Linked DNA regions of Caulobacter sp. FWC2. Each later gene encodes a partner of the first gene's protein in a complex. Links are inferred from orthologs where the notes say so. Each region holds a gene or a part of one and is shown on either strand. Other genes may lie near its edges. The genes, in order: CSW62_RS10195 and dnaG.

The links.
Region 2: the proteins of CSW62_RS10195 (region 1) and dnaG are in contact, whole or in part, in a crystal structure (PDB 2R6A), measured with the Geobacillus stearothermophilus proteins. The link is inferred for Caulobacter sp. FWC2 from one-to-one orthologs. Residues at the interface, in WP_033016901.1 of Geobacillus stearothermophilus: Ser13, Glu15, Ala16, Gln18, Glu91, Leu92, Asp94, Ala95, Val96, Pro97, Thr98, Ala99, Ala100, Asn101, Tyr104, Tyr105, Ile108; in WP_049624496.1 of Geobacillus stearothermophilus: Lys456, Leu457, Leu458, Pro459, Ala460, Asn463, Ala464, Leu467, Leu535, Leu536, Ile537, Ala538, Gln544, Glu545, Asp548, Tyr549, His552.

Annotation. Positions count from the first base shown.
Region 1 is NZ_PEBF01000001.1:2,120,849-2,130,633, reverse strand. The notes cover bases 380-3,285. They hold CSW62_RS10195 (replicative DNA helicase), read left to right. Parts: upstream 380-1,026; coding sequence 1,027-2,544; downstream 2,545-3,285. Other genes in these bases: CSW62_RS10190 (MarC family protein), read left to right, coding at 2,657-3,285; CSW62_RS10200 (TonB-dependent siderophore receptor), read left to right, coding at 380-813. Outside these bases: more of CSW62_RS10200, read left to right, coding at 1-379; more of CSW62_RS10190, read left to right, coding at 3,286-3,343; alr (alanine racemase), read left to right, coding at 3,383-4,471; CSW62_RS10180 (hypothetical protein), read left to right, coding at 4,511-6,688; CSW62_RS10175 (hypothetical protein), read right to left, coding at 6,699-7,313; DNA repair protein RadA, read left to right, coding at 7,436-8,818; CSW62_RS10165 (CvpA family protein), read left to right, coding at 8,815-9,432; purF (amidophosphoribosyltransferase), read left to right, coding at 9,429-9,785. UniProt on the Escherichia coli protein: The main replicative DNA helicase, it participates in initiation and elongation during chromosome replication. Travels ahead of the DNA replisome, separating dsDNA into templates for DNA synthesis.
Region 2 is NZ_PEBF01000001.1:4,354,634-4,371,389, forward strand. The notes cover bases 1-2,880. They hold dnaG (DNA primase), read right to left. Parts: upstream 2,468-2,880; coding sequence 533-2,467; downstream 1-532. Other genes in these bases: rpoD (RNA polymerase sigma factor RpoD), read right to left, coding at 1-75; CSW62_RS20680 (serine hydrolase), read right to left, coding at 2,667-2,880. In the rest of the region: more of CSW62_RS20680, read right to left, coding at 2,881-3,893; CSW62_RS20685 (hybrid sensor histidine kinase/response regulator), read left to right, coding at 4,028-5,959; CSW62_RS26645 (hypothetical protein), read left to right, coding at 6,037-6,381; CSW62_RS20690 (MBOAT family protein), read left to right, coding at 6,402-7,439; CSW62_RS20695 (hypothetical protein), read left to right, coding at 7,443-8,633; CSW62_RS20700 (TetR/AcrR family transcriptional regulator), read left to right, coding at 8,780-10,006; CSW62_RS20705 (hypothetical protein), read left to right, coding at 10,204-11,319; CSW62_RS27335 (calcium-binding protein), read left to right, coding at 11,507-13,519; CSW62_RS20715 (M20/M25/M40 family metallo-hydrolase), read right to left, coding at 13,538-15,202; CSW62_RS26230 (hypothetical protein), read right to left, coding at 15,312-15,983. UniProt on the Escherichia coli protein: RNA polymerase that catalyzes the synthesis of short RNA molecules used as primers for DNA polymerase during DNA replication.

The DNA.
Region 1 (9,785 bases):
TTCGAAACCGGCACCTATCCGTCGGTCAGCACGGTCGGCCAAGCCCTGGGCGGCAAGCCGCTTGAGCCCGAGAAGTCCAAGAACTTCTCGCTGGGCGCGGTCTACCACAAGGGTCCGTTCGAGCTGACGGTCGACGCCTACCAGATCAATGTCGACAACCGCATCGTCCTGTCGGAAACCCTGACGGGCAGCGCCACCGCTGCGGCGGGCACCAACGCCCGGGTGATCTTCGACCTGCTGTCGCGATACGGCGCGTCGGCCGGCCGCATCTTCACCAACGGCGTCGACACCAAGACCAAGGGCGTCGACATCGTGGCGCGCTACCGGATCAACGACGAACAGGCCGGCACGTTCGACCTGACGGCGGCCGCCAATATCAACGACTTCAAGGTCAACCGCACACCGACCACCACGGTGCTGCCAACCCCGACCACGCTGTTCGGCCGCCAAGCCACGCTGCGCTTCGAGGAAGGCACGCCGCGCAACAAGGTCTCGCTGCAAGGCGACTGGAGCAAGGGTCCCTGGGGCGCCACCCTGCGCACCACCCTCTATGGCAACGTGCTGGCGCCCGGATCCGCCGCCGACGGCAGCGGCGACTGGCACACGGGCTCGCAAGGCATCGTCGACCTGGAGGCGCGCCGCCGCTTCGGCGAGCACACCACGGTGTCGGTCGGCGCGGACAACCTGTTCGACCAGTATCCCGACCAGGTGCCGCCGAACCTCAACACCAGCGGCGGCAACCCGTTCTCCAGCTTCTCGCCGTTCGGCTTCAACGGCCGCTTCTTCTACGGTCGCCTGGCGATCAACTGGTAGGCTGAAAGCCGCGCAAACGTTTGGGCCCGGAGAGCGATCTCCGGGCCTTTTCTCTTGGCAAAAAGTGCGATCGCACAGACCTTTCACCGCGTCCGTTTCTGACGCAACAGGCGTCAAAACATACACAGAACATCCTCAGATAAGCTCACACCTTTGGATGGCCCGACTGATCTGAGGCAAGCCTTGCCTCCGCCCTCGCGTTAAATTCCGCCGATGTCTCTCGTTCCCGCGCTCGACCTTGTTCTCCCCGGCCTTCCCGAGCCCACGATCAACGTGGCGCCGCACAACATGGAAGCCGAGCAAGCGCTGCTGGGCATTCTGCTCTACGACAACGCCGCCTACGAACGGCTGAGCGACAACCTGCAGGCCCGCTGCTTCTACGAGCCCTTCCACCAGCGCCTTTTCCAGTCGATCGAGACCCACGTCCGCAAGGGCCAGCTGGCCGAGCCGATCCTGCTGGCCGACGAGTTCAAGAAGGACCCCGCGTTCGAGGAGCTGGGCGGCCTGCGCTACCTGGCTGACCTCGTCGACCGCGCTCCGCCGGCGGCCAATGTCGGCGACTACGCCCGGGTGATCTTCGACCTGTCGCTGCGCCGCGAGCTGATCCGCATCGGCGGCGACATCGCCACGGCAGCGCAAGGCGGCAACGAGGAAAAGCGCACAGCCCGCGACCAGATCGAGTCGGCGGAACAAAGCCTCTACAGCCTGGCCGAGAGCGGCGCGGCCTCGTCAGGCTTCGTGACGTTCGGCGACGCCCTTCGCGGCGCGGTCGAGATGACGGCCGAAGCCTACAGCCGCGAGGGCGGCATGTCGGGCGTCGCGACGGACCTGGTCGATCTCGACCAGAAGATCGGCGGTCTGCACCCCTCCGACCTCGTGGTCCTGGCCGGCCGTCCGTCGATGGGCAAGACGGCGCTGGCGACCAACATCGCCTTCAACATCGCCAAGAAATACGCCTACGAGATCCAGCCCGACGGGACCAAGAAGACCGTCCAGGGCGGCGTCGTGGCCTTCTACTCGCTGGAAATGAGCGCCGAGCAGCTGGCCTTGCGTATGCTGGCCGACGCCTCCGGCGTGTCGGGCGACAAGCTCCGCAAGGGCGAGATCGACGCGTCCGAGTTCGGCCGGGTCCGCGACGCGGCCATGGAGCTGCAGGAAGCGCCGCTCTATATCGACGCCACCGGCGGTATTTCGATCGCCAAGCTGACAGCCCGCGCCCGTCGCCTGAAGCGCCAGGTCGGCCTGGACCTGGTCGTGGTCGACTACCTGCAGCTGGTCACCGGCTCGGATCTCGGCTCCAACGCCAACCGGGTTCAGGAAGTCTCGCAGATCACCATGGGCCTCAAGGCCCTGGCCAAGGAGCTGGCCTGTCCGGTCATCGCCCTCTCGCAGCTGTCGCGTCAGGTCGAGCAGCGCGACGACAAGCGGCCCCAGCTCTCCGACCTTCGGGAATCGGGCTCGATCGAACAGGACGCCGACATGGTGTGGTTCGTGTATCGCGAGGCCTATTATGTGGGCCGCGCCGAGCCGCGCGAAGGCACGCCCGAGCACCTGACCTGGCAGGAAGAGATGGACCGCCTGCACGGCCTGGCCGAGGTGATCATCGCCAAACAGCGTCACGGCCCCATCGGCACGGTGCGCCTGTCGTTCAACAGCGACACCACCAAGTTCGGCAATTTGGCCCGCGACCACTATTTCGCCCAGGCGCGGAACATTCCGTCGGACGAATAGCGCCGCAGATCCGATCTCTCCGGCGAAAGCCGGGGAAACTGCGTTGGGTGTTTGACTAAGGCGCGCGCCTCAAGCCACCGTCCCCGCCTCGCCCCCTGCCCCGACGAGTCACATGGACTTCAGCCCTCTGCCCACCTCCAGCCTGATCGGCGCCTTCCTGCTGGCGTTTCCGGCGCTGTTCTCGATCGTCAATCCGGTCGGGGCGTCGCTGATCTTCGATCAGGCCATGGCCGGGCGGGACCGCTCCGAGCGGCTACGGCTGGCGCGGCTGATCGGCTTCTACGCCTTCCTGGTGCTGCTGGGTTCGCTGCTGCTTGGCGGCTACATCCTCAACTTCTTCGGCGTCAGCCTGGGTGCCCTGCGGGTGGCCGGCGGCCTGGTGGTGGCGATCCGCGCCTGGGGCCTGCTGATGGACCCCCAGGAGCACGAGGACCGCAAGACCAGCCAGACCGAGCCGGCCCAAAGCCACGAGGACGTGGCGTTCTTCCCACTGACCATGCCGTTCACGACCGGTCCGGGCTCGATCTCGGTGGCCATCGCCCTGGCCTCCCAGCGACCTACCGAGGGCGCCAAGGTCGCGCCGTTCTTCCTCGGCGCCGGGCTGGCCGCGGCCCTGGTGGCGATCCTGGTCTGGCTGCTCTACAGCGCCTCGGGCCGGGTCATGCGCCTGCTGGGCCAGGGCGGCGCGAGGGTGCTGTCGCGGCTGGTGGCGTTCCTGCTGCTATGCATCGGCGTGCAGATCATGGCCTCTGGGGCGGAGAACCTGGTGGCGCGGTTCCTGGCCGTCCACCACGGTTAAGGCGTTGAACCGCGTGCCCGCGTCGGCTACGCCCCAACCGTGACCGACACCCGCATCATCATCGACCTCGACGCCTTGGCCACCAACCATGCGGCCCTGCGGGTCCGCGCTGGCGGGGCCGAGGTTGCGCCCGCGGTCAAGGCCGACGGCTACGGCCTGGGCGCGGCCCAGGTCGCCGATCGCCTGTGGGCAGAGGGCGCGCGCAGCTTCTATGTCGCCCGCCTGTCCGAGGGCGTGGCCCTTCGCGCTTCGCTGGGCGATCGGGACGCCGCCATCTACGTGCTCGACGGCGCCACGCCCGGTTCGGGCGACACGCTGGAGGGCGCGAAGCTGACGCCCGTGCTCAACAGCCTGCCCCAGGTCGAGGCCTGGAACGCCCAGGCACGCGCGGGCCGCCTGAAGGCCGCTTTGCACGTCGACACCGGCATGAACCGCCTGGGCCTTCGCCCCGAGGAGTTGAAGGTGCTGGTCGGCGCCTTTGATCGGCTCAAGCGGCTCGATATCGAGCTCGTCGTCAGTCACCTGGCCTGCGCCGACGAGCCGGGCCATCCGCTCAATGCGACGCAGCTGGAACGCTTCCAGGAAGCCGTCGCCCTGCTGCCGAACGCCCGGCGCAGCCTGGCCAACTCGGCGGGGATCTTCCTGGGCGAGGCCTGGCGCTTCGATCAGGCCCGGCCGGGGATCAGCCTCTATGGCGGCGGCCCCGAAGGTCGGCCGCATCCGGAGATCCGCGCCGTCGCCACGGTCGAGGCGCCGATCCTGCAAGTCCGCGTCGTGCCGCGCGGCGAAAGCATCGGCTACGGCGCCGGCTGGACGGCGACCGAGACCACCCGCGTGGCCATCGTCGCGGCCGGCTATGCCGACGGCGTTCCGCGCGCCGCCTATCCGCGCGGGACGGTCTGGTTCGACGGCGCCCAGCGGCCGATGCTGGGTCGCGTGTCCATGGATCTGATCGCCGTCGACATCACCGATTGCGACGCCGCCCGGCCCGGCGCGATGGTCGAATTGTTCGGTCCGAACCTGCCGATCGACGACGCGGCCGAGGCCGCCGGCACCACGGCCTACGAGCGTCTGACGCGATTGACGCTCCGCGCGACGCGCCGCTATGTGGGGACGCGGGGCGACTAGCCTTCAGCCTGCAATTGAGTTTCGCCCGGGGGCGCGTCGATGTCGGACCTGTACGAAGAAGCCAAGCGCGCGCTGCTGACCGCCGCGCGCCAGGAGGCCGGCTGGCGCTGGGTCGCCCTGGCTGTCGTGGTCGCCGCCATCGGCCTGTTCCATCATCTGATCGGCTTCAAGCTGATCGGCGCCCATGCCGACTTCTGGCGCGCGCCGCATAACGACATGGCCACCATGCTGGCCGGCCAGGAGGCGGTTTTCCGCCAGGCCTGGCGCTTCCCGCTGGTCGTCACCGACCGCCTGCTGAACCCAACCCTGCTGTCGACCGTCTATACCGACAGCATCCCCTGGATGACGGTCGCGCTGAAGGTTACGGGCCTGTGGCATTGGCTGAACGGCCTGGGCCTGTTCTTCCTCGTGTCCTACGCCCTGCAGCCGGTGGCCATGATCACCCTGCTCCGCGCCCTGAACGTCCGCCAGGTCGTGCTGCTGGCGATGGGCGGCCTGCTGGCCCTGCTGACGCCCGCCTTCCTGATGCGCCATGGCCACGTGGCCCTGAGCGGACACTGGATGGTGATCTTCGCCCTGGCCGCTGCGGTCGACAGCATTCGCCACGGCCTGACCTTGCGCCGCGCTGGCGTCTTCGCGGGCCTGGCAGTGCTGGCCATGGGCATTCACGCCTATCACCTGCCGCCGATCGGCTTCTGCTTCGCCGCGGCCATGGCCTCGGAGATCGCCCAGAAGCGCCCGAAGGCCTGGCTGAACTGCGCCAAGGCCGCGGGCCTGGTGCTGGGCGGCATGGTCCTGACCGCCGTCCTGCTGGGCTACGGCGTCGGCCAGGGCGCCGGCGGCGGCAAGAGCCCGATCATCGGCTACTACTCGATGAACATACTGGGTCCGATCCTGCCGCAGGGCTCGGCCCTGTTCGGCCAGACCTTCGAGGGCGGCTGGTTCAAGCAGACCCTGGACCCCAACGGCGGCCAATGGTTCGAGGGCTACAACTACCTGGGCGCTGGCGTGCTCTTCACGATCGCCGCCGGCGTCTTGCTGTCGGTGCGCCACGGCTGGCTGCCGACGCCCGCTCGCGTGTGGAGCCGCCGCTGGCTCCCGCTGGCCCTGGCCATGGTCGTGCTGACCCTCTGGGCCATCGGTCCCAATCCCTATCTGGCCCAGCGCCTGCTGTTCACGGGTCCGAAGCTGTCGGGCGTGTTCGAGTGGCTGAGCCTGTTCCGCGCCCATGGCCGCCTGTTCTGGGCCGCCGGCTACCTGCTGACCGCCGTCTCGATCGTGCAGATCGGCCGTTATGCCCGCCCCGTCACCCTGCTGGCCATCGCCGCGATCGCCGTCGGCCTGCAATGGGGCGACAGCCACGAGATGCGGGCCGGCGTACGCCACACCTTCAGCGAAGGCGCGCCGTCCTATCACCCGGTCGACCTCGAGAAATCGACGGTGCTGCACAACCGCCCCTGGGTGTTCGCTCCGACTTATTTCTGCGCGAACAACGTCATCGACCAGATGGAGATCTCGCAGCTCACCCTGGCGGCGGTGCGCACCGGCGGCACGTCGAACAGCGCCTCCACGGCCCGCGACCAGGGCATCGCGTGCCAGACGCCGGAAGACCTGTTCAAGGTCGCCGGCCCCAACGATCCGCGCATCACCGTGGTCATGGAAGAGAGCGCGGGCGCCGAGTACGGGCGCTTCACCCAGCGCACGGACTGCCACCGCTTCCTGCGCGGCCTGATCTGCGGCCAGGGGCTGGACAAGGTCCCGGGCCTGACCGAGATCGCGCCCTACGTCCCGAACGGCAGCCGCGTGCTGGCCCAGGTCAATTTCGACCAGGGTGTCAGCCCGCCAGAGCTGATCTCGGGCTGGTCGGCCGCAGATCCCAAGGGGATCTGGTCCAATGGCCCGCATTCGGTGATGACGATCAACGTCCCCAACCTCACGGCCGGCGCGCCGCTCATCGTCGAACTGCACGCCATGAGCTTCAACAAGCCGCCCGAGGTGATGCAGAAGATCGAGGTGTCGGTGAAGGGCCGCAAGCTGGTCACTTGGAACGTCGAGAAGGCCAACTGGCGCCCCTATCGGGTCAGCGTCCCCTCCGACCTCATCAAGCCTGGCGAGCCGCTGACGCTGGAGTATGCGATCGGCGCCCCCATGCCCTCGACGCCGGCAGACCCTCGCCGGATCGGCCTGGGCGTCGAAAAGGTGATCATCAGCCAGTAGGCGTCGCGCGCTACGGGGCGGCCAACGCCCGCAAGCGCGCGGCGTTGACCGTCTCGACGGCCGCCTTCAGCACGGTCGCGCTGTCGGCGGCGCCGTCAGCCGCGATGCTGTAGCGGTCGGCGGCGACCACGGCGTAGCGACCGGCCTTGGCGGTCTCGTCCCACTGCTCGGTGACGGTGCGGCCGGCGGCCGTGGTCACAGTCTCGTAGCCGGTGGCCGTACGACGCGTGCTGTTCGCGCCGACCGCGTCGTCGCTGGCGCCCACCGAACCGATCGCGCCCAGGTCCGCGACCTCCAGTGTGAAGCTCGCCGCGCCCTTGGCATAGCGAGCGCTTACCCTGGTCATGCCTGGCTCGGTTCCGGCCAGGCTCTGGACATTGCTGCGGACAAAGCCGCCGACCGTAGCCGGCAGGAGGGCCGGCAAGCTGGCCGGCGCCAGGGGCTTGGTTCCCTTCACCGCCGCCGCCTCGGCGCGGGCGGACTCCTTCTGCAATTGGCCGACCGTAACCTCGCCGCCATTGACCTCGACGCGCGCGGAGGCGTCCGTGTCCTTGGGCTGGGAGCGACCGCAGGCCGCCAGGGCCGCCATCGCCAGGATCGCCGCGCACCAGGCCTTGCTCCGCATCGTCTCGCTCCTCGACATTCGCCCTTATCCAAACGCATCGGCTCGCAGCTTGGCTGCGTCCGGCTTTGGCGCAGCGCCCCGCCACCCTGTAGTCTCCCTCTATCCGAGAATCAGGAGACTTCATGGCCCGCGACGGCGCCGTCTACGCCTGCCAGTCCTGCGGCGCGGTCCAGACCAAGTGGTCCGGACAGTGCCCTGCCTGCCAGAGCTGGAACACCCTGGTCGAAGAAGTCGGCGCCCGGCCGCCGGGCGCCCTGGCGACGACCAAGTCCACCCGCGTGCGCGGCCTGCAGTTCACCGGCCTGCAAAGCGACACGGCCCCGCCTCCACGCATTATGACAGGCGTCGACGAGTTCGACCGCGTCTGCGGCGGCGGCGTGGTCCCGGGCTCGGCCATCCTGATCGGCGGCGATCCGGGGGTGGGCAAGTCGACCCTGCTGCTCCAGGTCTGCGCCAGCGCCGCCCTGCGCGGCGTCTCCTGCGCCTATATCTCGGGCGAAGAGGCCGTGGAGCAGATCCGAGGCCGGGCCGACCGCATGGGCCTGGCCCAGGCCAATGTCAGCCTGGCGGCCGAGACCTCGCTGCGCGATATCCTGGATGGGCTGAAGCGCGACAACTTCGATCTCGTGGTCATCGACTCGATCCAGACGATGTGGAGCGACGCCCACGAGGCTGGCCCTGGCACCGTCACCCAGGTCCGCGCCTGCGCCACCGAGCTGGTGCGCCTGGCCAAGAAGAAGGGCGTGGCGATCCTGCTGGTCGGCCACGTCACCAAGGACGGCCAGATCGCCGGCCCGCGCGTGGTCGAACACCTGGTCGACGCCGTCTTGGCCTTCGAAGGCGAGCGTGGCTATCCGTTCCGCATCCTGCGCGGGGCCAAGAACCGCTTCGGGGCGACCGACGAGATCGGCGTCTTCGAGATGGGCGACGTCGGCCTGCGCGAGGTCAAGAACCCCTCGGCCCTGTTCCTCAATGAGGGCGGCGAACGCTCGGCCGGCGCGGCGGTGTTCGCCGGCATTGAGGGCTCTCGGCCCGTGCTGGTGGAATTCCAGGCCCTGGTCGCGCCTTCCGCGTATGGGACGCCGCGTCGCGCCGTGGTCGGATGGGACTCCGGACGCCTCGCCATGGTCCTGGCGATCCTGGAATCCCGATGCGGCCTTGGTTTTGGCGACAAGGACGTCTATCTGAACGTCGCTGGCGGCATCCGGATCACGGAGCCGGCGGCGGATCTCGCGGCGGCGGCGGCCCTGGCCTCCTCCGCTCTGGACGTCGCCCTGCCCCAGGACTGCGTCGTGTTCGGCGAGCTTAGCCTGTCGGGTGAAGTACGGCCCGTCAGCCGGATGGAGACGCGTTTGAAGGAAGCCGCGAAACTGGGATTTGGCCGGGCCCTCGGCCCGCTCTCGGGTCTTCCCGAAGGCGGCGGAGCCCTGCCGGTCGCGGGTGTCGCCCGTGTCGCGGACGCCGTCCGCCGCATCGGCGACGAGATCTGGAGCAGCCTGACGTGACGCCGTTCGACATCATCGCCGGACTGCTGCTGCTGATCTCCGGCGTCACTGGCTGGACGCGCGGCGCCTCGCGGGAGCTGACCTCGGCTCTGTCGTTCATCATCGCCGCCGCCATCTCGCTGTTCGGCCTGCGCATTTCGGGGCCCATCTTCCGCAGCCTCATGGACCCGGATTGGGCCGCCACGGCCGCCGCGATCGTGGTGGTGTTCGTCGTCTTCTTCCTGATCATCCGCCTGATCGGCGGCCAGTTGACCGCCAGCCTGCACGAGACCTCGGCCGGAACGCTGGACCGCGCGGTCGGTGCGACCTTCGGGGTGATCCGGGCCGTGGTCATCCTGGGCGTCTTCAACCTGCTGCTGCACCTGGCGACGCCGCCGGACCGCATGCCGCACTGGGTTGAGGATTCGATTTTCTATCCCTTGTCCGAAGCCAGCGGCACGGTGCTCAAGGTCTTCGCCCCGAAGGGCAAGGCCCTGGCCGGCAAGCTGGCCCCGGCGATCAAGGAAGCCGTTCATGAGGGCGGCGACAATACGTCCGGCGAGAAGTCGTCGGATAAAGGCTATGATGATGACCAGCGTCGGAAGCTCGACGACCTGGTGGAGAAATCGCGATGACCTTCCTGGGCCAGTCGACTGACCGCTATTCCTCGTCGCCTTGGCGCGACCCCGAGGACGACACCCTGCGCCTCGAGTGCGGCGTGTTTGGCGTCTTCGGCGTGCGTGACGCCGCCGCCATCGCGGCGCTGGGCCTGCACGCCCTGCAGCATCGCGGCCAGGAGGCCTGCGGCATCGCCGCCTTCGACGGCGCCCGCTTCCACACCGAACGCCACATGGGCCATGTCGGCGACGCCTTTACCGGCGCCGACCTCGTCCAGCGCCTGCCGGGCGCCCTGGCCATCGGCCACACCCGCTATTCCACCGCCGGCGGCGCGGGCATCCGCAACGTCCAGCCGATGTTCGCCGATCTC
Region 2 (16,756 bases), 2.2 Mb from region 1 along the record:
GGTCAGGTCGAGCAGGGGGCCGTCACCGCCGTTGGTTTCGGGCGCTTCCGTCTCGGCCGAGGAATTGTTGCTCATCAAGCTCTCCGAAATCGACACCGCCGTCGTGCAAGAGCGGCGCCGAAAAAATCCGTATCGAAAAGGAGTCGCCTGCCCGTCGCGCGCTTCCCCCAGCAAGTCAGGGTTCTGAGTCAGCGCTTTCCCAGGGATCACGTTCCCGTCAGAATTCGCCAGACGCGCCCGGGCTGTCCATGTGGAAGCGCTCCGCGAGAGACCCGGCGGAGACCATATGGCGTGGGCGCGGCCTGACGCTTTCCCTGATCGGGTCGGCGACCGCTGGGGACCTGGGGCCGCGGCGAGGGTGACATCCTGTTTCGATGAGGGCGCGCGCAACGGCGGCCCGAGCGATGTCAATCAGCTGCTTGGCAAATCCTTGAGTCGGCAAATGGCTTTGGGTGACGCCGGTGTCAAGATGGCACGGCCCCGCTACTGCAAACATTTGCGACAACCCGACCCTGTCCGGGACGGACGGAGGCTAGTGCAAGACCTGCGAAACCATCTCCGGATCGGTCCATCCGCCGCTGTCGATCAGGCGCTTGACCGCGTCCCTTTCGGTCTTCAGGCGCAGCAGGGTCTGGAAATCGCTGTCATCGACCAGGTCGATCTTGGCGTCGTCGACCGCCCGCTCCAGGGCCGTCAGGCGGATCAGAAGGTCGAAGGCCTGCGACCAGAGGACGCGGATGGCTTCTTCCGGGTTCTGGGCGGCGCTTTGGCCGACATCCAGCGCCTTGACGCCGGAAGCGGAACGCTCCAGCAGCGCCAGGACCCCGGCGTCGTAGCCGACCGAGGCCAGGCGGCCGCGCAGCATGCCGGTCTCGACATGGTCGGCCTCCATGCGCAGGTTCACCAGCTCTTGGGCGATGCCGTCCAGGCGCGCGTCGCCCAGGCCCTGGTTCATCAGCACCTCGATGCGGTCGTCGACGACCTTGGGATCGCGGATGGCGGCGATCAGCAGGGCGGCCGAGAAGGGCTTGGGGGCGTGCTGCAGGGCCTGGGCGGCCGCGCGGCCCTCGGCCGTGGAGCCCTCGATCCGAGGCTTGCCCCAGCCGCCCTTGCGGGGCGTGTTGTCCCAGCGCTGGCGGGACAGCTGCCGGCCCGCGTCGCTGGCGTCGGTCTTGACCCGCCGCGCCGCCCGCATCTCGTCGAGGCGGTCCAGCAGCTCTTCCTTATAGGCGTGGGCCAGGTCCTTGTCGGCGATGGTCGCCGCCAGGGTGCGCAGGCGGACCTTGAGGTTTGTGCGCTGCTCGGGCGTGTCGAAGGGCTCGACGGCCTTCTCGCGGTCGAACAGGGCCTCGACGAAGGGCTTGGTGTCGGAAAGCTGGGCCTTCAGGGCCGCCGGCCCCTGCTCGCGCAGCACGTCGTCGGGGTCCTTGCCGCCCACGGGCATGGAGAACAGGAACGAGCGCCCGGGCTTGAGCAGCGGCAGGGCGCGGTCGATGGCGCGGTCGGCCGCCCGCTGCCCGGCCTTATCGCCGTCGAAGCACAGGGTGGGCGTCGGATGCAGGCGCCAGAGGCCCTCCATCTGCTCCTCGGTCAGGGCCGTGCCCATGGCCGCCACCGCCGGCACGCCCGCGCGCTGGCAGGCGATGACGTCCATATAGCCCTCGACCACCACCATCGGCGGCTTGCCGCCGCCGCTCTGGCCCTCGTGCAGGATCTTGCGGGCCTCGAACAGGCCGTACAGCACCCGCCCCTTGTGGAAGAGACCGGTCTCGGGACCGTTCAGGTATTTGGCGCGGGCGTTGGGATCCATGGCCCGCCCGCCGAACGACACCACCTTCCCCCGGCTGTCGGTGATCGGGAAGATGATCCGGTCGCGGAAGCGGTCATAGGGCTGGCCGCCGTCCTCGGGCGAGATCAGCACGCCGGCGTCGACCAGATCGCCCGGCTTGGCGCCCTTGGCGACCAGATAGTCCTTGAGGCCCGTGCGGGTGTTGGGCGCGAAGCCGATGCGGAAGCGGCTCCACTCGGTCTCGGGCAGGCCGCGCTTTTCCAGATAGGCGCGGGCGGCCTGGCCGACGGGCCGGCGCAGCTCGCTCTCGAACCAGGCGGTCGCCAGCTCCATCCAGTCGCCGAGAGACGAGCGCTTCTGTTCCTCGCGGGCGGCGTGCGGGTCGACGGCAGGCAGGCTCATGCCGGCCTCGGCCGCCAGGCGCTCCACCGCCTCGGCGAAGGTCAGCCGCTCGGTCTCCTGCAGGAAGCTGATGATGTCGCCGTGCTTGCCGCTGGAGAAGCAGTGATAGAAGCCCTTCTCGTCATTGACGAAGAACGACGGGCTCTTCTCCTTGGTGAACGGCGACAGCCCCGCATACTCACGCCCCTGCCGGCGCAGCTTCACCGTCTTGCCGACGACGTCGGACGGGCGAAGGCGGGACTTCAGTTCTTCGAGGAAGCGGTCGTCGAAACGCATTGAGGTGGGCGGTACTTCACGGGTTTGAACCCGACACCTTATCTGGCGAGCCGCCTCGCCAGAACCGGACGTGGGCGGGCGTCCATAGCCATATGGCGAGTCCCGCACAAGTTACCCACAGATTAACCGATCAAAGCTCGGCCCTAGGAACATAGCCCCCCTCGCTCGTGACAGCGCCCCCGCATTGCCGGGGAGCCCTCTACCCTGCCGCTTCGGTGAAGCTCGAATAGACCAGCGTCCGCAGCTCCCGGCGGATCGGGTACGAGGTCGACGGCATCAGTTGGGTCATGAACACCACCGCCAGGTCCTCGACCGGATCGATCCAGAACGCCGTCGAGGCCATGCCGCCCCAGAAATACTCGCCCAGCGAGCCCAGGTTCTTGGTCCGGGCCTGGTCGATGGTCATGGCGAAGCCGAGGCCGAAACCCAGGCCTTCGAACACCGCCTCGCTGAACAGCGACTTGGAGACCTGGACCAGCTCCTTGCCGCCCGGCAGGTGGTTCATGGTCATCAGCTTGATGGTCTTGGGGCTGAGCAGGCGCGCGCCGCCCAGCTCGCCGCCGTTCAGCAGCATCCGGCAGAAGCGCATGTAGTCGTCGGCCGTCGAGACCAGGCCGCCGCCGCCCGACTTCATCGACGGATCCTTGAAGTAGCGGCTCTTCTCCGGATCGTCCTGCAGCACCACCCGGCCCGAGGGGGTCAGGGCGTAGCAGGCGGTGAAGCGCTCGCGCTGGCTTTCAGGCACGAAGAAGCCGGTGTCGACCATCTTTAGCGGGTCGAAGATTCGGGTCTTCAGGAAGACGTCGAACGGCACCCCCGATATCTTCTCGACCAGATAGCCCAGCACGTCGGTCGAGACCGAATAGTTCCAGGCCTCGCCCGGCGAGAACTCCAGCGGCACCGTCCCCAGCGTGTCGACGAAGCCTTGCAGGCCGCCCTCGCTGTCGACGCCGTCCAGCTTCAGCTTGCGATAGGCCGCGTCGACATTGGTTCGCTGCTGGAAGCCATAGGTCAGGCCCGAGGTGTGCCGCAGCAGGTCGATCGTCCGCATCGGCTCGCTGGCGCGCTTCGATTGGAACGCGCCTTCGACTCCGGCGGCGAACACGCCCAGGTCGCGCCAGGCCGGGATGAAGCGGTGCACCGGATCGTCCAGCGACACCAGGCCGTCCTCGACCAGCATCATGAAGGCCACACTCGTGACCGGCTTTGTCATTGAGTAGATGCGGAACAGGCTGTCGGCCTTCAGCGGCTTTCCCCGCTCGACATCAGCGCTGCCCAGCACCGAGGTGTAGGCCAGTTGGCCGCGCCGCCAGACTTGGGTAAGGGCGCAGGGCAGTTTTCCGGTGTCGATATACTTGGACTGGATGAAGCTATCGATGCGCTTCAATCGCTCGCTCGATAGTCCGACGGCTTCTGGCGTGCTCAAAATCCTGGTCTCCCCTTCCGACCTGCTCTGGTCGTGTTTGCGTACCGCTAAATCGAAATCGAAGACGGGGCTTTTTGCCGCAACGTAAACTTTACCCGATCCTGCGAGTATCGATTGAAAACGAGGAAACGGGGATGGGCAAGGTCTTGGACGCCGAGGCTGCCTCCAGAATTGAAGCCGCGGCCGCCGACTGGTTCTTCCAGAGCAGCCTCGACATGTTCGTCGTCCTGGACGGCCGAACGATCGCCCGGGTCAATCCCGCCTGGGTGCAGCTGACCGGCTGGTCGCCCGCCGAGTCGGTCGGCCGGCACATGCACGACTTCTTCCACCTGCACGACAGGCCGGTCATCGAGGACATCGGGCGGGCGCTGGAGGCGACCGGCCAGGCGTCCGGCGAGCACCGCCTGGCCCGCAAGGGCGGCGGCTGGCTCTGGGTGCGCTCGAAGTCCAAGGTCTTGGAAGGCGGCGGCCTGATGATCGTCTACCAGGACTTCAGCGAGGAGCGCGCCCGCGAGATCGCCCGCCAGCAGGCCGAGCGCTCCAATGAACTGGTCCGCAGCGCCGCCGGCGTCTATGTCTGGCGCTTCGATCCGCGCAAGGGCGTCTACGTCTTCGAGCAGGACATCCCCACGCCCAGCGCGCCGCAAGGCGGGGTGCGGACCATGACCATCGCCGAGATGACGATGTCGATCCACGCCGAGGACCGCGAGCGTGTCTGGGAGGTCTTCTCCCATACCCTGCGCACCGGCGAGCATGTCGAGATCGACTACCGGTACCTGGATCCCGCGACCGACAACTGGGCGCACATGCACTGCGCCTGGCGCGGCGTGCGCGGCGCCAGTCCGAACGCCTGGGACGTCATCGGCATCAGCCAGGACGTCACCGAGCTGGTCGAGGCCCGCGACGCGGCCCTGGGCGCGGCCGAGGCCAAGAGCCAGTTCCTGGCCAATATGAGCCACGAGATCCGCACCCCCATGAACGGCGTGCTGGGCGTGCTGCACCTGTTGAAGACCGAGACGCTGACCGACGACGGCCGCCGGCTGCTGAACGAGGCGCTGGGCTGCGGTGAGATGCTGTCGGAGCTGCTCAACGACATCATCGACTTCTCGAAGATCGAGGCCGGCAAGCTGGAGCTGGGCTCCGAGCCGGTCGATCCGGCCGAGCTGCTGGCCGGCGTCGCCGACATGCTGCGGCCCCAGGCCGAGTCGAAGGGCCTCTATCTTCGCGTCGAGGCGCCGCGCCGAGGCGAGAAGGGCGAGCTGGGTTGGGCGGCCACCGATCCGCTGCGCCTGCGCCAGGCCCTGTTCAACCTGCTGGGCAACGCCGTGAAGTTCACGCTGGAGGGCGGCGTCGTCGCGCGCCTCTCGGGCCAGCGCGCTGAGGGCAAGCTGCGCCTGCGCTTCGAGATCACCGACACCGGCGTCGGCATCGACCAGGACTCCGGCAAGCGCCTGTTCGAACGCTTCCGGCAGGGCGACGGCTCGACCACCCGCCGTTTCGGCGGCTCGGGCCTGGGCCTGTCGATCTGCCGCCGCCTGGCCGAGATGATGGGCGGCGAGGTCGGCTTCACCAGCGAACAGGGCAAGGGCTCGACCTTCTGGCTGGAGGTCGAGGCCGACGCCTGCGCCGAACCGGCGGCGCATACCGACGAGCCCGACGCCGCGCTGTTCGAAGGCCTGAATGTGCTGCTGGTCGAGGACAACGCCACCAACCGCCTGATCGCCAGCCGCATGCTGGAGGCGTTGGGCGCCCGGGTGGCCACCGCCGAGGACGGGGTCCAGGGCGTGGCCGCGGCCCGCGCGGGCTTTGACCTGATCCTGATGGACATCCAGATGCCCGTCATGGACGGGATCGAGGCCACCCAGCGCATCCGCGCCCTGAAGGGCTCGGCCGGCAAGGTTCCCATCCTGGCCATGACCGCCAACGCCCTGGCCCACCAGCAGGCCAGCTATCTGGCGGCCGGCATGGACGGGGCGATCGCCAAGCCATTGTCGCCTCTGGCCCTGACCCAAGCCATCGTCCGGGCCCTGACCGCCGAACCCGCGGCGACGCTGAGAGCTTCTTGATCGGGATTACGGTCGTCCCCCTGTTCAAACCGCCGCGCCGCCGCTAACCCTCGCCCGGGAAGTCGAGCCGGGGGTCCATGCTCTTTTCGTCGCCGCTGTTCCTGTTCTTCGTTCTGCCGCCGGCGCTGCTGCTGTATGTCCTCGCGCCCCGGGTCCTGAAGAACGCCGTCCTCCTGGTCGCCAGCCTGCTGTTCTACGCGTGGGGCGAGCCGGTCGCGGTGCTCGTCGTCCTGGCCTCGGCGCTGCTGGACTATGGCCTTGGCCATAGGGTCACCCGGCCTGGACCGGAGGGCGGCCGCTGGCTGGCCGTCGGGGTCAGCGCCAACATCCTGCTGCTGTTCGTCTACAAGTACGCCGACTTTCTGATCGACTCCGTCCAGCCCCCCTCTCTTCCCTGGGCGTCGCACCGCTGCCGCACCTGAACCTCGCCCTGCCGCTGGGCGTGTCGTTCATCGTCTTCGAGAAGATCACCTATCTGGTCGACCTGCGCAGGGGCGAAAGCCAGCGGGTCCGGTCCTTGCGCGACTACCTGCTGTTCGTGTTCTTCTTTCCCAAGGTCCTGGCCGGGCCGATCATAAAATATCACGAGATCGACGACGCCCTGCGCGAACGCCGCGCGGACTGGGACGACCGAACCTGGGGCTTGCTGCGTTTCCTGTGGGGCTTGGCGCGAAAGGTGCTGATCGCCGACGTCTGCGGCCAGGTCGCCGACCGCGCCTTCGATCCCGCCAACGGTCCGATCGGTTTTGCCGGCGCCTGGATCGGCGTGCTGGCCTTTACCGTGCAGATCTATTTCGACTTCGCCGGCTATTCCGACATGGCGCTGGGCCTGGCGAGGATATTCGGCTTCCGCCTGCGAGAGAACTTCGCCCATCCCTATGGCGCGACGAGCTTCACCGAGTTCTGGAAGCGCTGGCACATCTCGCTGACCACCTGGATCCGCAGCTATCTGTACATCCCGCTGGGCGGCAACCGGCATGGGGCGGCGCGGACCTATCTGAACCTGTGGCTCTGCTTTCTGCTGTCGGGTCTGTGGCATGGGGCGGCCTGGACCTTCGTGCTGTGGGGCGTCTGGCATGGGGCGTTCATGGTGCTTGATCGCCAGAGCTGGTGGACATGGACCCAGCGCCTGCCCTCGCCGATGCGCGTGGCCGGCACGCTGGTGCTGGTCATGATCGGCTGGGCGATCTTCCGCAGCCACGGCCTGCCGCAGTTGGGCGCGGTGCTGGGCGCCATGGCGCGGCCGGGTCTGGAAGGCCAGTTCCTGGCGGTGCGCAGCCACGAGGCCGCGGCCATGGCCATCGGCCTGATCGGCGCCCTGGTCGCGGCGACGCCGCTGGTCCGCACCCTGACCGAGCGCGCCGCCGCGATCCCGGCCGCCCGGGCCGCCGCGTCGCTGGCCATCGTCCTGCTGGGCGTTCTGGCCATCGCCAAGGCCGTGACGACGACGTTCAACCCGTTCCTCTATTTCCGGTTCTAGGCCATGCGCGCTTTGCTCACCTGGACGCCCCGGATCCTGGCCCTGGCCGTGCTGGCCGGCCTCGGCGCGATCGGCGCCTCGGCCCTGAAGGAACGGCCCGCCGACACGAGCCTGCTGGGCATGCAGCTGCCGCCGGACAAGATCGCCCTGACGCCCGCCGCCCTTTGGCATGGCGAGTACCAGAAGGCCGCCGAGGCTCGCGCCGCCGCCGCCCTCCCGCCGCGCCCAGCCATCGTCCGCGCCTACAATCAGGCCCAATGGAACGCCTTCGGGACCTCGTCCATGGCCTCGGGCTCGATTATCCGGGGCCGCAAGGGCGCGCTGTTCGAGGAGAGCTATATCGAAGCCCATTGCGGGCTGAAGCTGAAGGTCGACGTCGCGGCCATGCCCGACTACGCCCGCCGCCTGCGCCGGGCCCAGGACTGGTTCGAGGCGCGCGGTCAGAAATTCGTCTACGTGCTGGCCCCGATCAAGACGACCTGGTTCCCGGACCTTGTTCCCGCCAGCTATCCCTGCGCGGCCAAGCGCGACAGCGTCTATCCCGCCGCCAGGCGAGCGCTGACCGAAGCGGGCATCCACTGGGTCGACGGCCGCGCCACCCTGGAGGCCCAGCGGGGCAAGCTCGGCTACGAGATGTTCCCCCGCAACGGCATCCACTGGAACCAGCTGGGCGTCGCCCTGGCCGCGCGCGCCTTCGTCGGCGAGCTGAACCGCCAGGGCCTGGCCACGCCGGCGCTGGACTGGGACATCGCCCAGGCGCCGGACGAGGTCGGCCTGGACCGCGATCTCTCGAGCCTGCTGAATCTGCGCCAGCCGCCGAAGGGCTGGAAAGCCCCGGCGGTCACCCCACGCCCCGTCGGGCCGCCCGGCTCGGGCGCGTTCACGGTCACCGCCGTCAATGACAGCTTCTTCGATCCTTTGGCCCTGTTCCTGACCCAGGCCCGACTGGCCCGGCGGGCGCGGAACTATGGCTACTTGACCCTGGCGCCCATCGAGTACCGCGACGGTGTCGCCTATCCGCTGACCGCGACGCCGGAAATCGTGCTGAACGACCTGATCGCCTCGGACGTCGTGGTGCTGGAACAGGTCGAGAGCCAGACCGGCGGCCTGGTCGGTCGCAGGTTCCTGGATCTGGTCGAAACCGAGATGGCCCGCGAAGCCGTGTCAAAACCCGCCGCGCTGAAACATTCCTGACAAACCCTGACGCTAGGTCAGCGCCAATTGTCCCTCGACGGACGGAGCGCCCTTTAAGCCGGCCCTCCTCGCGCCTAGATTGGACCGGACAGTCCAGTCACCGGCGCGGCCGCCGATTTTTGGTGACGGGACTTGGGGATGTGACGATGGATGACGGTCGGGTCGCGGGGGCGGCGACAGCGCGCTACGCCCGCAAGAAGGAGAGCATCCTGGCGGCGGCTACGGCCATCCTGAACCGCCAGGGCGTGCGCGGCATGACCCTGGCCGACGTCGCCGCCAATGTCGGGCTGAACACCACCAGCGTCACCTACTACTACCGCAAGAAGGACGACCTTGCCGCCGCCTGCTTCATGCGCGGCCTGGAACGCTTCGAGGCCATGGTCGAGGAGGCCGCCGCCGAGGCCGCGCCCGCCGCGCGCATCCTGAAGTTCCTGGACCTCTACCTCGATCTGAACCGCCGGGTCCGCCTGGGCGAGGCCACGCCCCTGACCAGCTTCGCCGAGATCAAGGCCCTGAAGGAGCCCCTGCGCGGCTCGGTGGTCAACGCCTTCAACGACCTGTTCCGCCGGGTGCGCGGCTTCTTCGACGATCCCAGCCTGGCCCACCTGGACAAGCGCCAGCGCACGGCCCGCACCCATCTGCTGATGGAGCAGGTGTTCTGGTCGGGCCGCTGGCTGCGCCGCTACGATGTCGACGACTATGGCCGCGTGCGCGACCGGATGGGCGACATCCTGCTGAACGGCCTGCCCGCCGCCGGCCAGGTCTGGGCCCCGCGCGCCCTGCCCGACCCGACCCCGGTGTCGCCCGAGGGCCTGGAGTGGCGCGAGACCTTCCTCGTGGCCGCCACCCGCCTGATCAACCAGCGCGGCTATCGCGGCGCCTCGGTCGAGGAAATCTCGGCGGCGCTGAACGTCACCAAGGGCTCGTTCTACCACCACCACGACGACAAGGACGCCCTGGTCGCCGAGTGCTTCGAGCGCACCTTCACCGTCACCCGCCGCTCGCAGCTGGACGCCCGCGACCTGCCGACCGACAACTGGACCCGACTGGTCTCGACCGCCGCCGGCCTGACCAGCTATCAGCTGTCCGAGCACGGGCCGCTGCTGCGGGCCTCGTCGCTGGGCGCCCTGCCCGACACCCTGCGCCACGACATGGCCGACGGCTACATGCGCGGCTGGCAGCGCTTCGCCTCGATCATCTCCGACGGCATCGCCGACGGCTCGGTCCGCCCGATCGACCCCAGCATCGCCGCCCACATGATCAACTCGATGCTGAACGCCGCCGCCAGCCTGGGCGCCTGGACGCCGGGGCTCGAACGAGAAGAAGCGGCCGAGCTGTTCGCCAGGCCGCTGCTGACGGGGGTCTTGAACTAAGCCGAGGAACCGAAAACCCCGTCCTTCGACAAGCTCAGGATGAGGTTTTCTCCGGCGACGGCGAGACAGTAGTCCTCATCCTGAGCCTGTCGAAGGACGAGGACGGACCAAAGGTTGCGACCTATTAACCATAGTCTCGCCTCCCCCCGCTGACGGCTGTACCCTGACGCGACTGAGTCGCTTCGAGCCCCGCCGTCATGACGACGATCAATCCGTATTCGTCGACCTACGCCCCTGGCCTGACCGCCGGGCAGACGGCCGCGCAGCGCGCCCAGCAGGCCGCCGCCAACGGCACGACCCGCGACCAGAGCCCGACAATCAACACGCCTGCGGTCAATGTCACCCTCTCGGCCGCCGCCCAGGCCGCGCTGAAGGCCCAGACCGACTCCCGCACCGTCGACACGGTGGTCTCCGACGCCCGCGCCCAGATCGCCAGCCTGCTGAAGGCGGCCGGAACCAAGAGCGCCCTGAACAACGGCGACGCGACCATCGACCTTTCCGGCATGGATCGCCGCAGCCTCTACGCCGTGGCCAGCAACAAAGGCGGCCAGTTCCCGATGGACCAGCAGGTCGTCGCGTCGCTCGCCTTGAAGGACCAGCACGACACCGCGCTCGCCAGCCCCGCCGCCCAGGCGCGGCTGACCGGCGACTATGCCAGCCTCTACCAGGCCGCCCTCGACCAGATGGACGCCGCCGGGCCGGAGGAGAAGGCCTCCACCGCCTGGACCACCGAGCGCGCCGCCCTGGTCGAAGGCCGCAAGCAGGCCATCGCCCGCCCGGGCCTGTCCCCCGCCGGCATCGAGAACGACAGCGTCGCCGCCTACATGAAGGAAACCGGCAGCATCGTCGCCGGGGCCAAGACCCGCGACTTCGGCAAGGTGGCCGGCGACGTCCGCACCGCGCTGGACAAGCAGTACGAACTGGCCGTCGCCCCCGACGCGGCCAAGGACGGCAGCAGCGGCGCGATCGACTTCCGCCGCTTCGACGACCGCTCGCTGTCGGCGGTGGCCCTGAACAAGGACGAGCAGTTCTCAGGCCACGAGATCGCCCAGGCCAAGGCCGAGATCCGCCAGCGCGACAGCGACGCCATCAAGGCCAGCTACCAGTCGGCCTCGGACGCGGACGGCGGCTTCGGCAAGGCGATGATCACCCGCTACGCCGGCATGACCACCGAGGAACGCGACGCCACCGGTTGGACCCCAGAGGTCTATTCCAAGCTGGTCGAGCTGCAGGCCGCGAGCGACAAGCTGGCGGAGATGTTCAACGCGGACGGCGAGGTGGCCGGCGCGCCGAGCATGTTGGATTATCTGTAGGGCGGATCGGCGGGGCCGACGCTAAAGTCGCCCCGATCCCCGCGCTTGCCTCGCCCAGCAAGAAACCGATCACGGCCGCACCCGGGAAACCGATGGACGCGCCTTAAGCTCAACCTTAAGGTCGGTCTGACGCTAGGTCGCGCCTTTCGATTGCGGATTGAGTATGGGTTACACACTAGGAGCATTCGTGCCGCTGGTTGGCGGCGGCTATGTGATCGCCAGTGAGCGATCCCAGACGTTCAACGGTAGCCCCAGCATAGAGCTTTCCGTCCAGCTATATGACGCCAATCGGCAACCGGTCGGTGAGCGTGTGGTTGTTGGCCGAGCGTTCTCGGATCCTATCACCGGCCGCTTCGCGACCATCAAGGGGTATGACCTGGCGGCCTCGCCGTTCGGCGGCTTCCACATCGTCTACATCGGCGACACCCGCCAAGCGTCATATTCGCCAGTTTTCAGCATCCAGTCCGGCGCCGTCTTCAACTCCAGCGGCCAGCTGATCAAGACCTTCGGCTATGACTATGCGGTCGACCTTCCGACAGCGCCTCACCTTATCCCTCTGATCAACGGCGGGGTGATCGTTCAGCAGGACTGGAGCAGCTGGTTCTACGACGCCAACGGCAAGCTACTGGCCCAACTCGCCAGCCCCGGGACCGGTGATTTTCACGACCTGGGGACGATCATTGCCCAGACGACGACCCGCGCCGACGGGACGGTTGACCAGTGGTTGATGGGCCTTGACGCCATGATCACCAGTACCGCCATCGTCAAGACCCTGGAGGGAACGGCCGGCGACGACAAGCTGGTTGGCTCGACGGGTCCGGATCGCGTCTCGGCCGGTGCGGGCAATGACACGCTCACGGGCGGCTTCGGCTTCGACGTTCTGACCGGCGGCGCCGGCGCCGATCGCTTCGTGTTCGGGCTGGACGGCAGTATCGACTGGGTGGCCGATTTCGACCCCACGCAGGACACGCTGCAGATCACCGACCTGCAGGGCGGCGCCTTGCCCGCCGTATCCGCCGGCCTGCTGACCTTCGACGGGCGCAGTCACATCCTCTACTGGGACGACGACGGCGCGGCGGGGGCGCACAGCCCCATCGCTGTGGCGTTGCTGGACGGTGTCGACCACCTCCGCCTGGCCAATATCCTGGGTGTCCAGCCGGCCCAGTTCGTCAACATCACAGGCCTGGGCGTCTATGAGATCGTCGGCTCCGGCGTCATCACGGGCGGCGCCCTGGCGGATACGCTGACCGGCGGAACCGGCGCCGACACATTGAGCGGCGGCGGCGGGGACGACGTGATCACCGGCGGCGAAGGATCCGACGTGATCGACGGCGGCGCGGGGGTCGACACGGCCCGCTACGCCGACAAGGCCTCGTCGTTCAAGATCACGATCGACGAGACCGGCTGGAAGATCGCCGACCTGCGGACGGGTCACACGACCGAGGTCGACACGCTGCGCAACGTCGAGTTCGCCGCCTTCGCGGACAAGACCCTGACCCTGGGGACCCAGAGCCTTGGCCTGGCTGTCGCCAGCGTCCTGCGCGCCCGGCCGGACGAGACCGCGGCCCAGGCCCTGCTCGCCGACCTGTATCCCAAGGTGTCGACGGGTCAGATGAGCCCAACGGCCCTGGATGCGGCCCTGACCAAGGCCGCGATCTCGACGACCTCGGTGGCGACCCTCAGCTACGAGTTTTTCACGGGAAAGATCCCGACCCAGGTCGGCGTCGACTTCCTGGTGTCGACAGCCGGCGGCAACGCCAACAACCTCAACAGCGCCTATTACGCCCCGTTCGACGCCGTGAATCGCTACATCAACTTCGCGATGAACCTGGGCAAGAACGGCGAGGGCCGGGCGGCGTTCGAGGCCAAGTACGGCGCGCTCAGTCTCTTCGACGCCACCAAGGAAGCCTACAGGACGATCTTCGGCGGGACGCCGACCGACGCCAAGGTTCACAGCCTGATCGACACGCGCGTCGACTACCTGGCCTATTACGGCGGTGACGGTCCCAGCGGAATTGGCACCAAGGCCGCCATGGTGGGTTTCCTGCTGGCGGCCGGCGCGACGGAGCATGTCGGCGTGATGGCCCGGTCCAACGACGCCTGGCTCGCCGATCTGTCGGATGGTTCGGCCCCGTTCGCGGTCGATATCATCGATCCGGCCAAGGGCTACTACAGGGCCGACTTCATCTTCGGGGGGTAGCCCACCCGAGGAGCCCCCCTACTTCCGCTCCCCCGCCGTCTCGGCGCGGATCGCTTTGAACTCCGACCCCGCCTTCCAGTCTGGCCAGTCGCGGGAATTGGCCAGGGCCTTGCCGGCTTCAAAGGTCAGGGCGACGTCCTGGGCGGCGCCGCGCAGGTCCCAGTCGGGGCTCCAGGCGTCGCAGGGCTGGTGGTAGCAGCGGCTGGTGTAGTCGGCGACCCAGGCGTCGCCGGCGGCGCGGCCGCCCTTGATCAGGTCCGCCCCGCCGCCCAGCCCCATCAGCAGCAGCACCGGCACGCCGCGACGGGCCAGCGAGAAGTGGTCGGCGCGGTAGAATAGCGCCCGCTCGGGCTTGGCGTCCGGGGTGATGGTCCGGCCCTGCCTGGCGGCCTGGGCGGCGAGGCCGTCCTCCAGCGCGTTCTGGCCCGCGCCCACCAGCACCACGTCGCGCGCCGGCCCCACGGTCTGCAGCACGTCGAAGGTGTAGTTGGCCACCGTCTTGCCCAGCGGCGCGGTCGGGTGGTTGGCGTAGTATTCCGAGCCCAGCAGGCCGCGCTCCTCGGCGGTCCAGGCGGCGAACAGGATCGAGCGCTCCGGGCGCGGGCCCTGGGTGAAGGCGCGGGCCGCCTCGATCACCGCGGCCACGCCGATGGCGTCGTCGGCCGCGCCCCTGCGGATGGTATTGCCCTGCGCATCCGGCGCGCCGACGCCGTAAGCGTCCCAGTGGGCGGCGTAGACCACCGTCTCGTCCGGATGCTTGGCGCCCGGCAGGCGCGCCAGGACATTGGCGCTGTCCATCGCCTGGTGGCTGACGGCGTAGTCGGCTGACAGGCTGGCGCCGGCCAGGACCACCGGCTTGAAAGCAGGGGTGCGGGCGATGCGTTTCAGCGCCTCGAAATCCAGGCCCGAACGCTTGAACAGATCGACCGCCACGTCGCGCTGGATCCAGCCTTGCAGCAGCAGCTTGTCCTTGGCGGGGTCTGCCCGGACGATGTCGTAGCCCTCGCCGTTCGAGGCCTTGACCGTCGTCCAGCCATAGCCGGCGCCCATGCTCTCGTGGACGATCAAGGCGCCGATCGCCCCGCGCCGCACGGCCTCCTCGTACTTGTAGGTCCAGCGGGCGTAGTAGGTGGCGGCCGAGCCGCCGAACTTGCCGGCCACGGGCTCGCCCGGCGCGGCCTCCAGGTCCGGGTCGCCGATCAGGAAGACGGCGATCTTTCCCTTCAGGTCGACGCCCTTGAAGTCGTCCCAAGCCCGCTCCGGCGCGGCGACGCCGTAGCCGACGAAGACCAGCGGAGCCTTGTCGATCCTGACCCTGTCGACGGGGCGCAGGGTCATGACCTGCGACTGCTCGCCCTGGTTCAGGGTCACAGGGCCGGTCTTGGTCGCTACCGTCAGGGTCGCCTGGCCATTGATCCGTGTACGGACTAGCGCCACCTTTTGCGTCCAGGCGCCGTTGTCGCCGGCCGGCTCCAGGCCCAGCGCCTTGAACTGGGCGCTGATGTACTCGATCGTCGGCGCCTCGCCCTCCCCGCCCGGCGCGCGCCCGGCGAAGCGGTCGGAGGCGAGCTCCCGCGTGATGTCCGACAGCCGCGCCGGATCGATCGGCCCGCTGTCTTGCGCGGCCGCGGCGCTGGCGAGGATCAGGCCCGAGGCCAGGGCGAGGAGAGCGGCTTTGGACATGGACGGACCTTCGATCGACGGGTGACGATTGGTAGCGTGATCGTAGGTCCACCCACAAGCAAACCGCCCGCCTCGACGCGATGAACCTGCGGCAAGCGCAAAGACGTAGCTATGCCTTACGTCTGCGCCTTTCCTTTACGACACAGATGACCTGAAACGCGAAATCGGTCATCACCAGTGCATTGAAGCTACTCTGCAATGTTGAGTATGAAATCAACCCATGTATTGCAGCATGTCGATTTGGTACTGGATCCAACCGCATCGAATCTAACGACACTGAATCTTCGGCGTTTTTGTAGAGCTGCCTCATCAGGCGCTTGGATAACTCCCATCCAACCATTCCAGGCGGAGCAACATCGCGAGGAAGAAGGTGTCCCAGCCAGGCCCTAAGTTCCCTCTGGCTTGCGAAGCTCCTTGGCGGAGCATCAGGAAATTCTATTCTTGAAACCCTTTCGATTTCAGGGAACAGCCTGCGCGGAACAGTCCGGTAGAGACCAATCTCATGAGCTTCTAACGCCTCACGAAACGTGGCTTTCGCCTCGCTATCAACTTCGCACTTATCGATCGACTCCTCAAAAAATCGACGGATGATTGACCAGTTCTCGCAGCAAAAGCGCGCCATAACGGCCGAAACTTCTGCTTCCGGCAGCTTTTCGATGATCCGCCATGGGGTAGAGCCATGCGGCAACCAGCCTAGCTGACTTAGCCGATGCTCTCGGTCCAGAGCACTCCACAGCCAGCTTAGAGCTTCGAAATCTGGGGCTAGTGGGTGCGGTGCCATTTATTTCGCCGTCTGCCCTCTAGACTTCTTATCGTCGCTCACATGTTTGAAAAACGCGAAATTTCTAACACGACAGATCGACGTGTTAAATTACCTCTCAATCGCGACCACAAGAAATCGGCGCGCCCCGCGAAGGGCGCGCCGCAAGTTACCCACGTGCTCGAGGGAGTTCGCTAGGACCTAGAACTTCTTGCGCAGACCGACCTTGTAGGTGCGGCCCAGCGGGTCGCCGGTGAACGGGTCGTAGCCCAGGTCGAGGCGGGCGTAGGACGGGTCCTTGTCGAACAGGTTGGTGATCGCCAGGGTCGCCGTCGTGTCCCAGGGCAGGAAGACTCGGTAGGCGAGATCCGTGAGGACCTGCTTCTTGATCGTCTTGCCTTCGCTGACCGTAACGCCCGCGCCGGTGGTGTCCTTGTAGGCGTTGGTCGCGAACGGGGCGGTGCGCTGGTCGGTGTAGGACCCGATGTAGTGGACCGACAGCCGCAGGTTATGCGGGCCCATGTTCCATTCGGCGAAGACGTCGCCCTTCCACTTGGGGATCGGCACGACCGTGGTCTGGTAGTTCAGCAGGCCCACGGCGTCGAAGGCCTTTTCGACCGTGATGCCTTCCACCACGGTGGCGCCGACCTTGTACTTCTGGATGTAGGTGGCGTTGCCGCCCAGGGTCAGGTCGCCGCCGACCACGTCCCGGAACCGGTAGTCGGCCGAGAAGTCGAAGCCGGCGTTCTTCACCGGCGCGCCGTTGATATAGGCGGTGCGCAGGCGGGCGATGC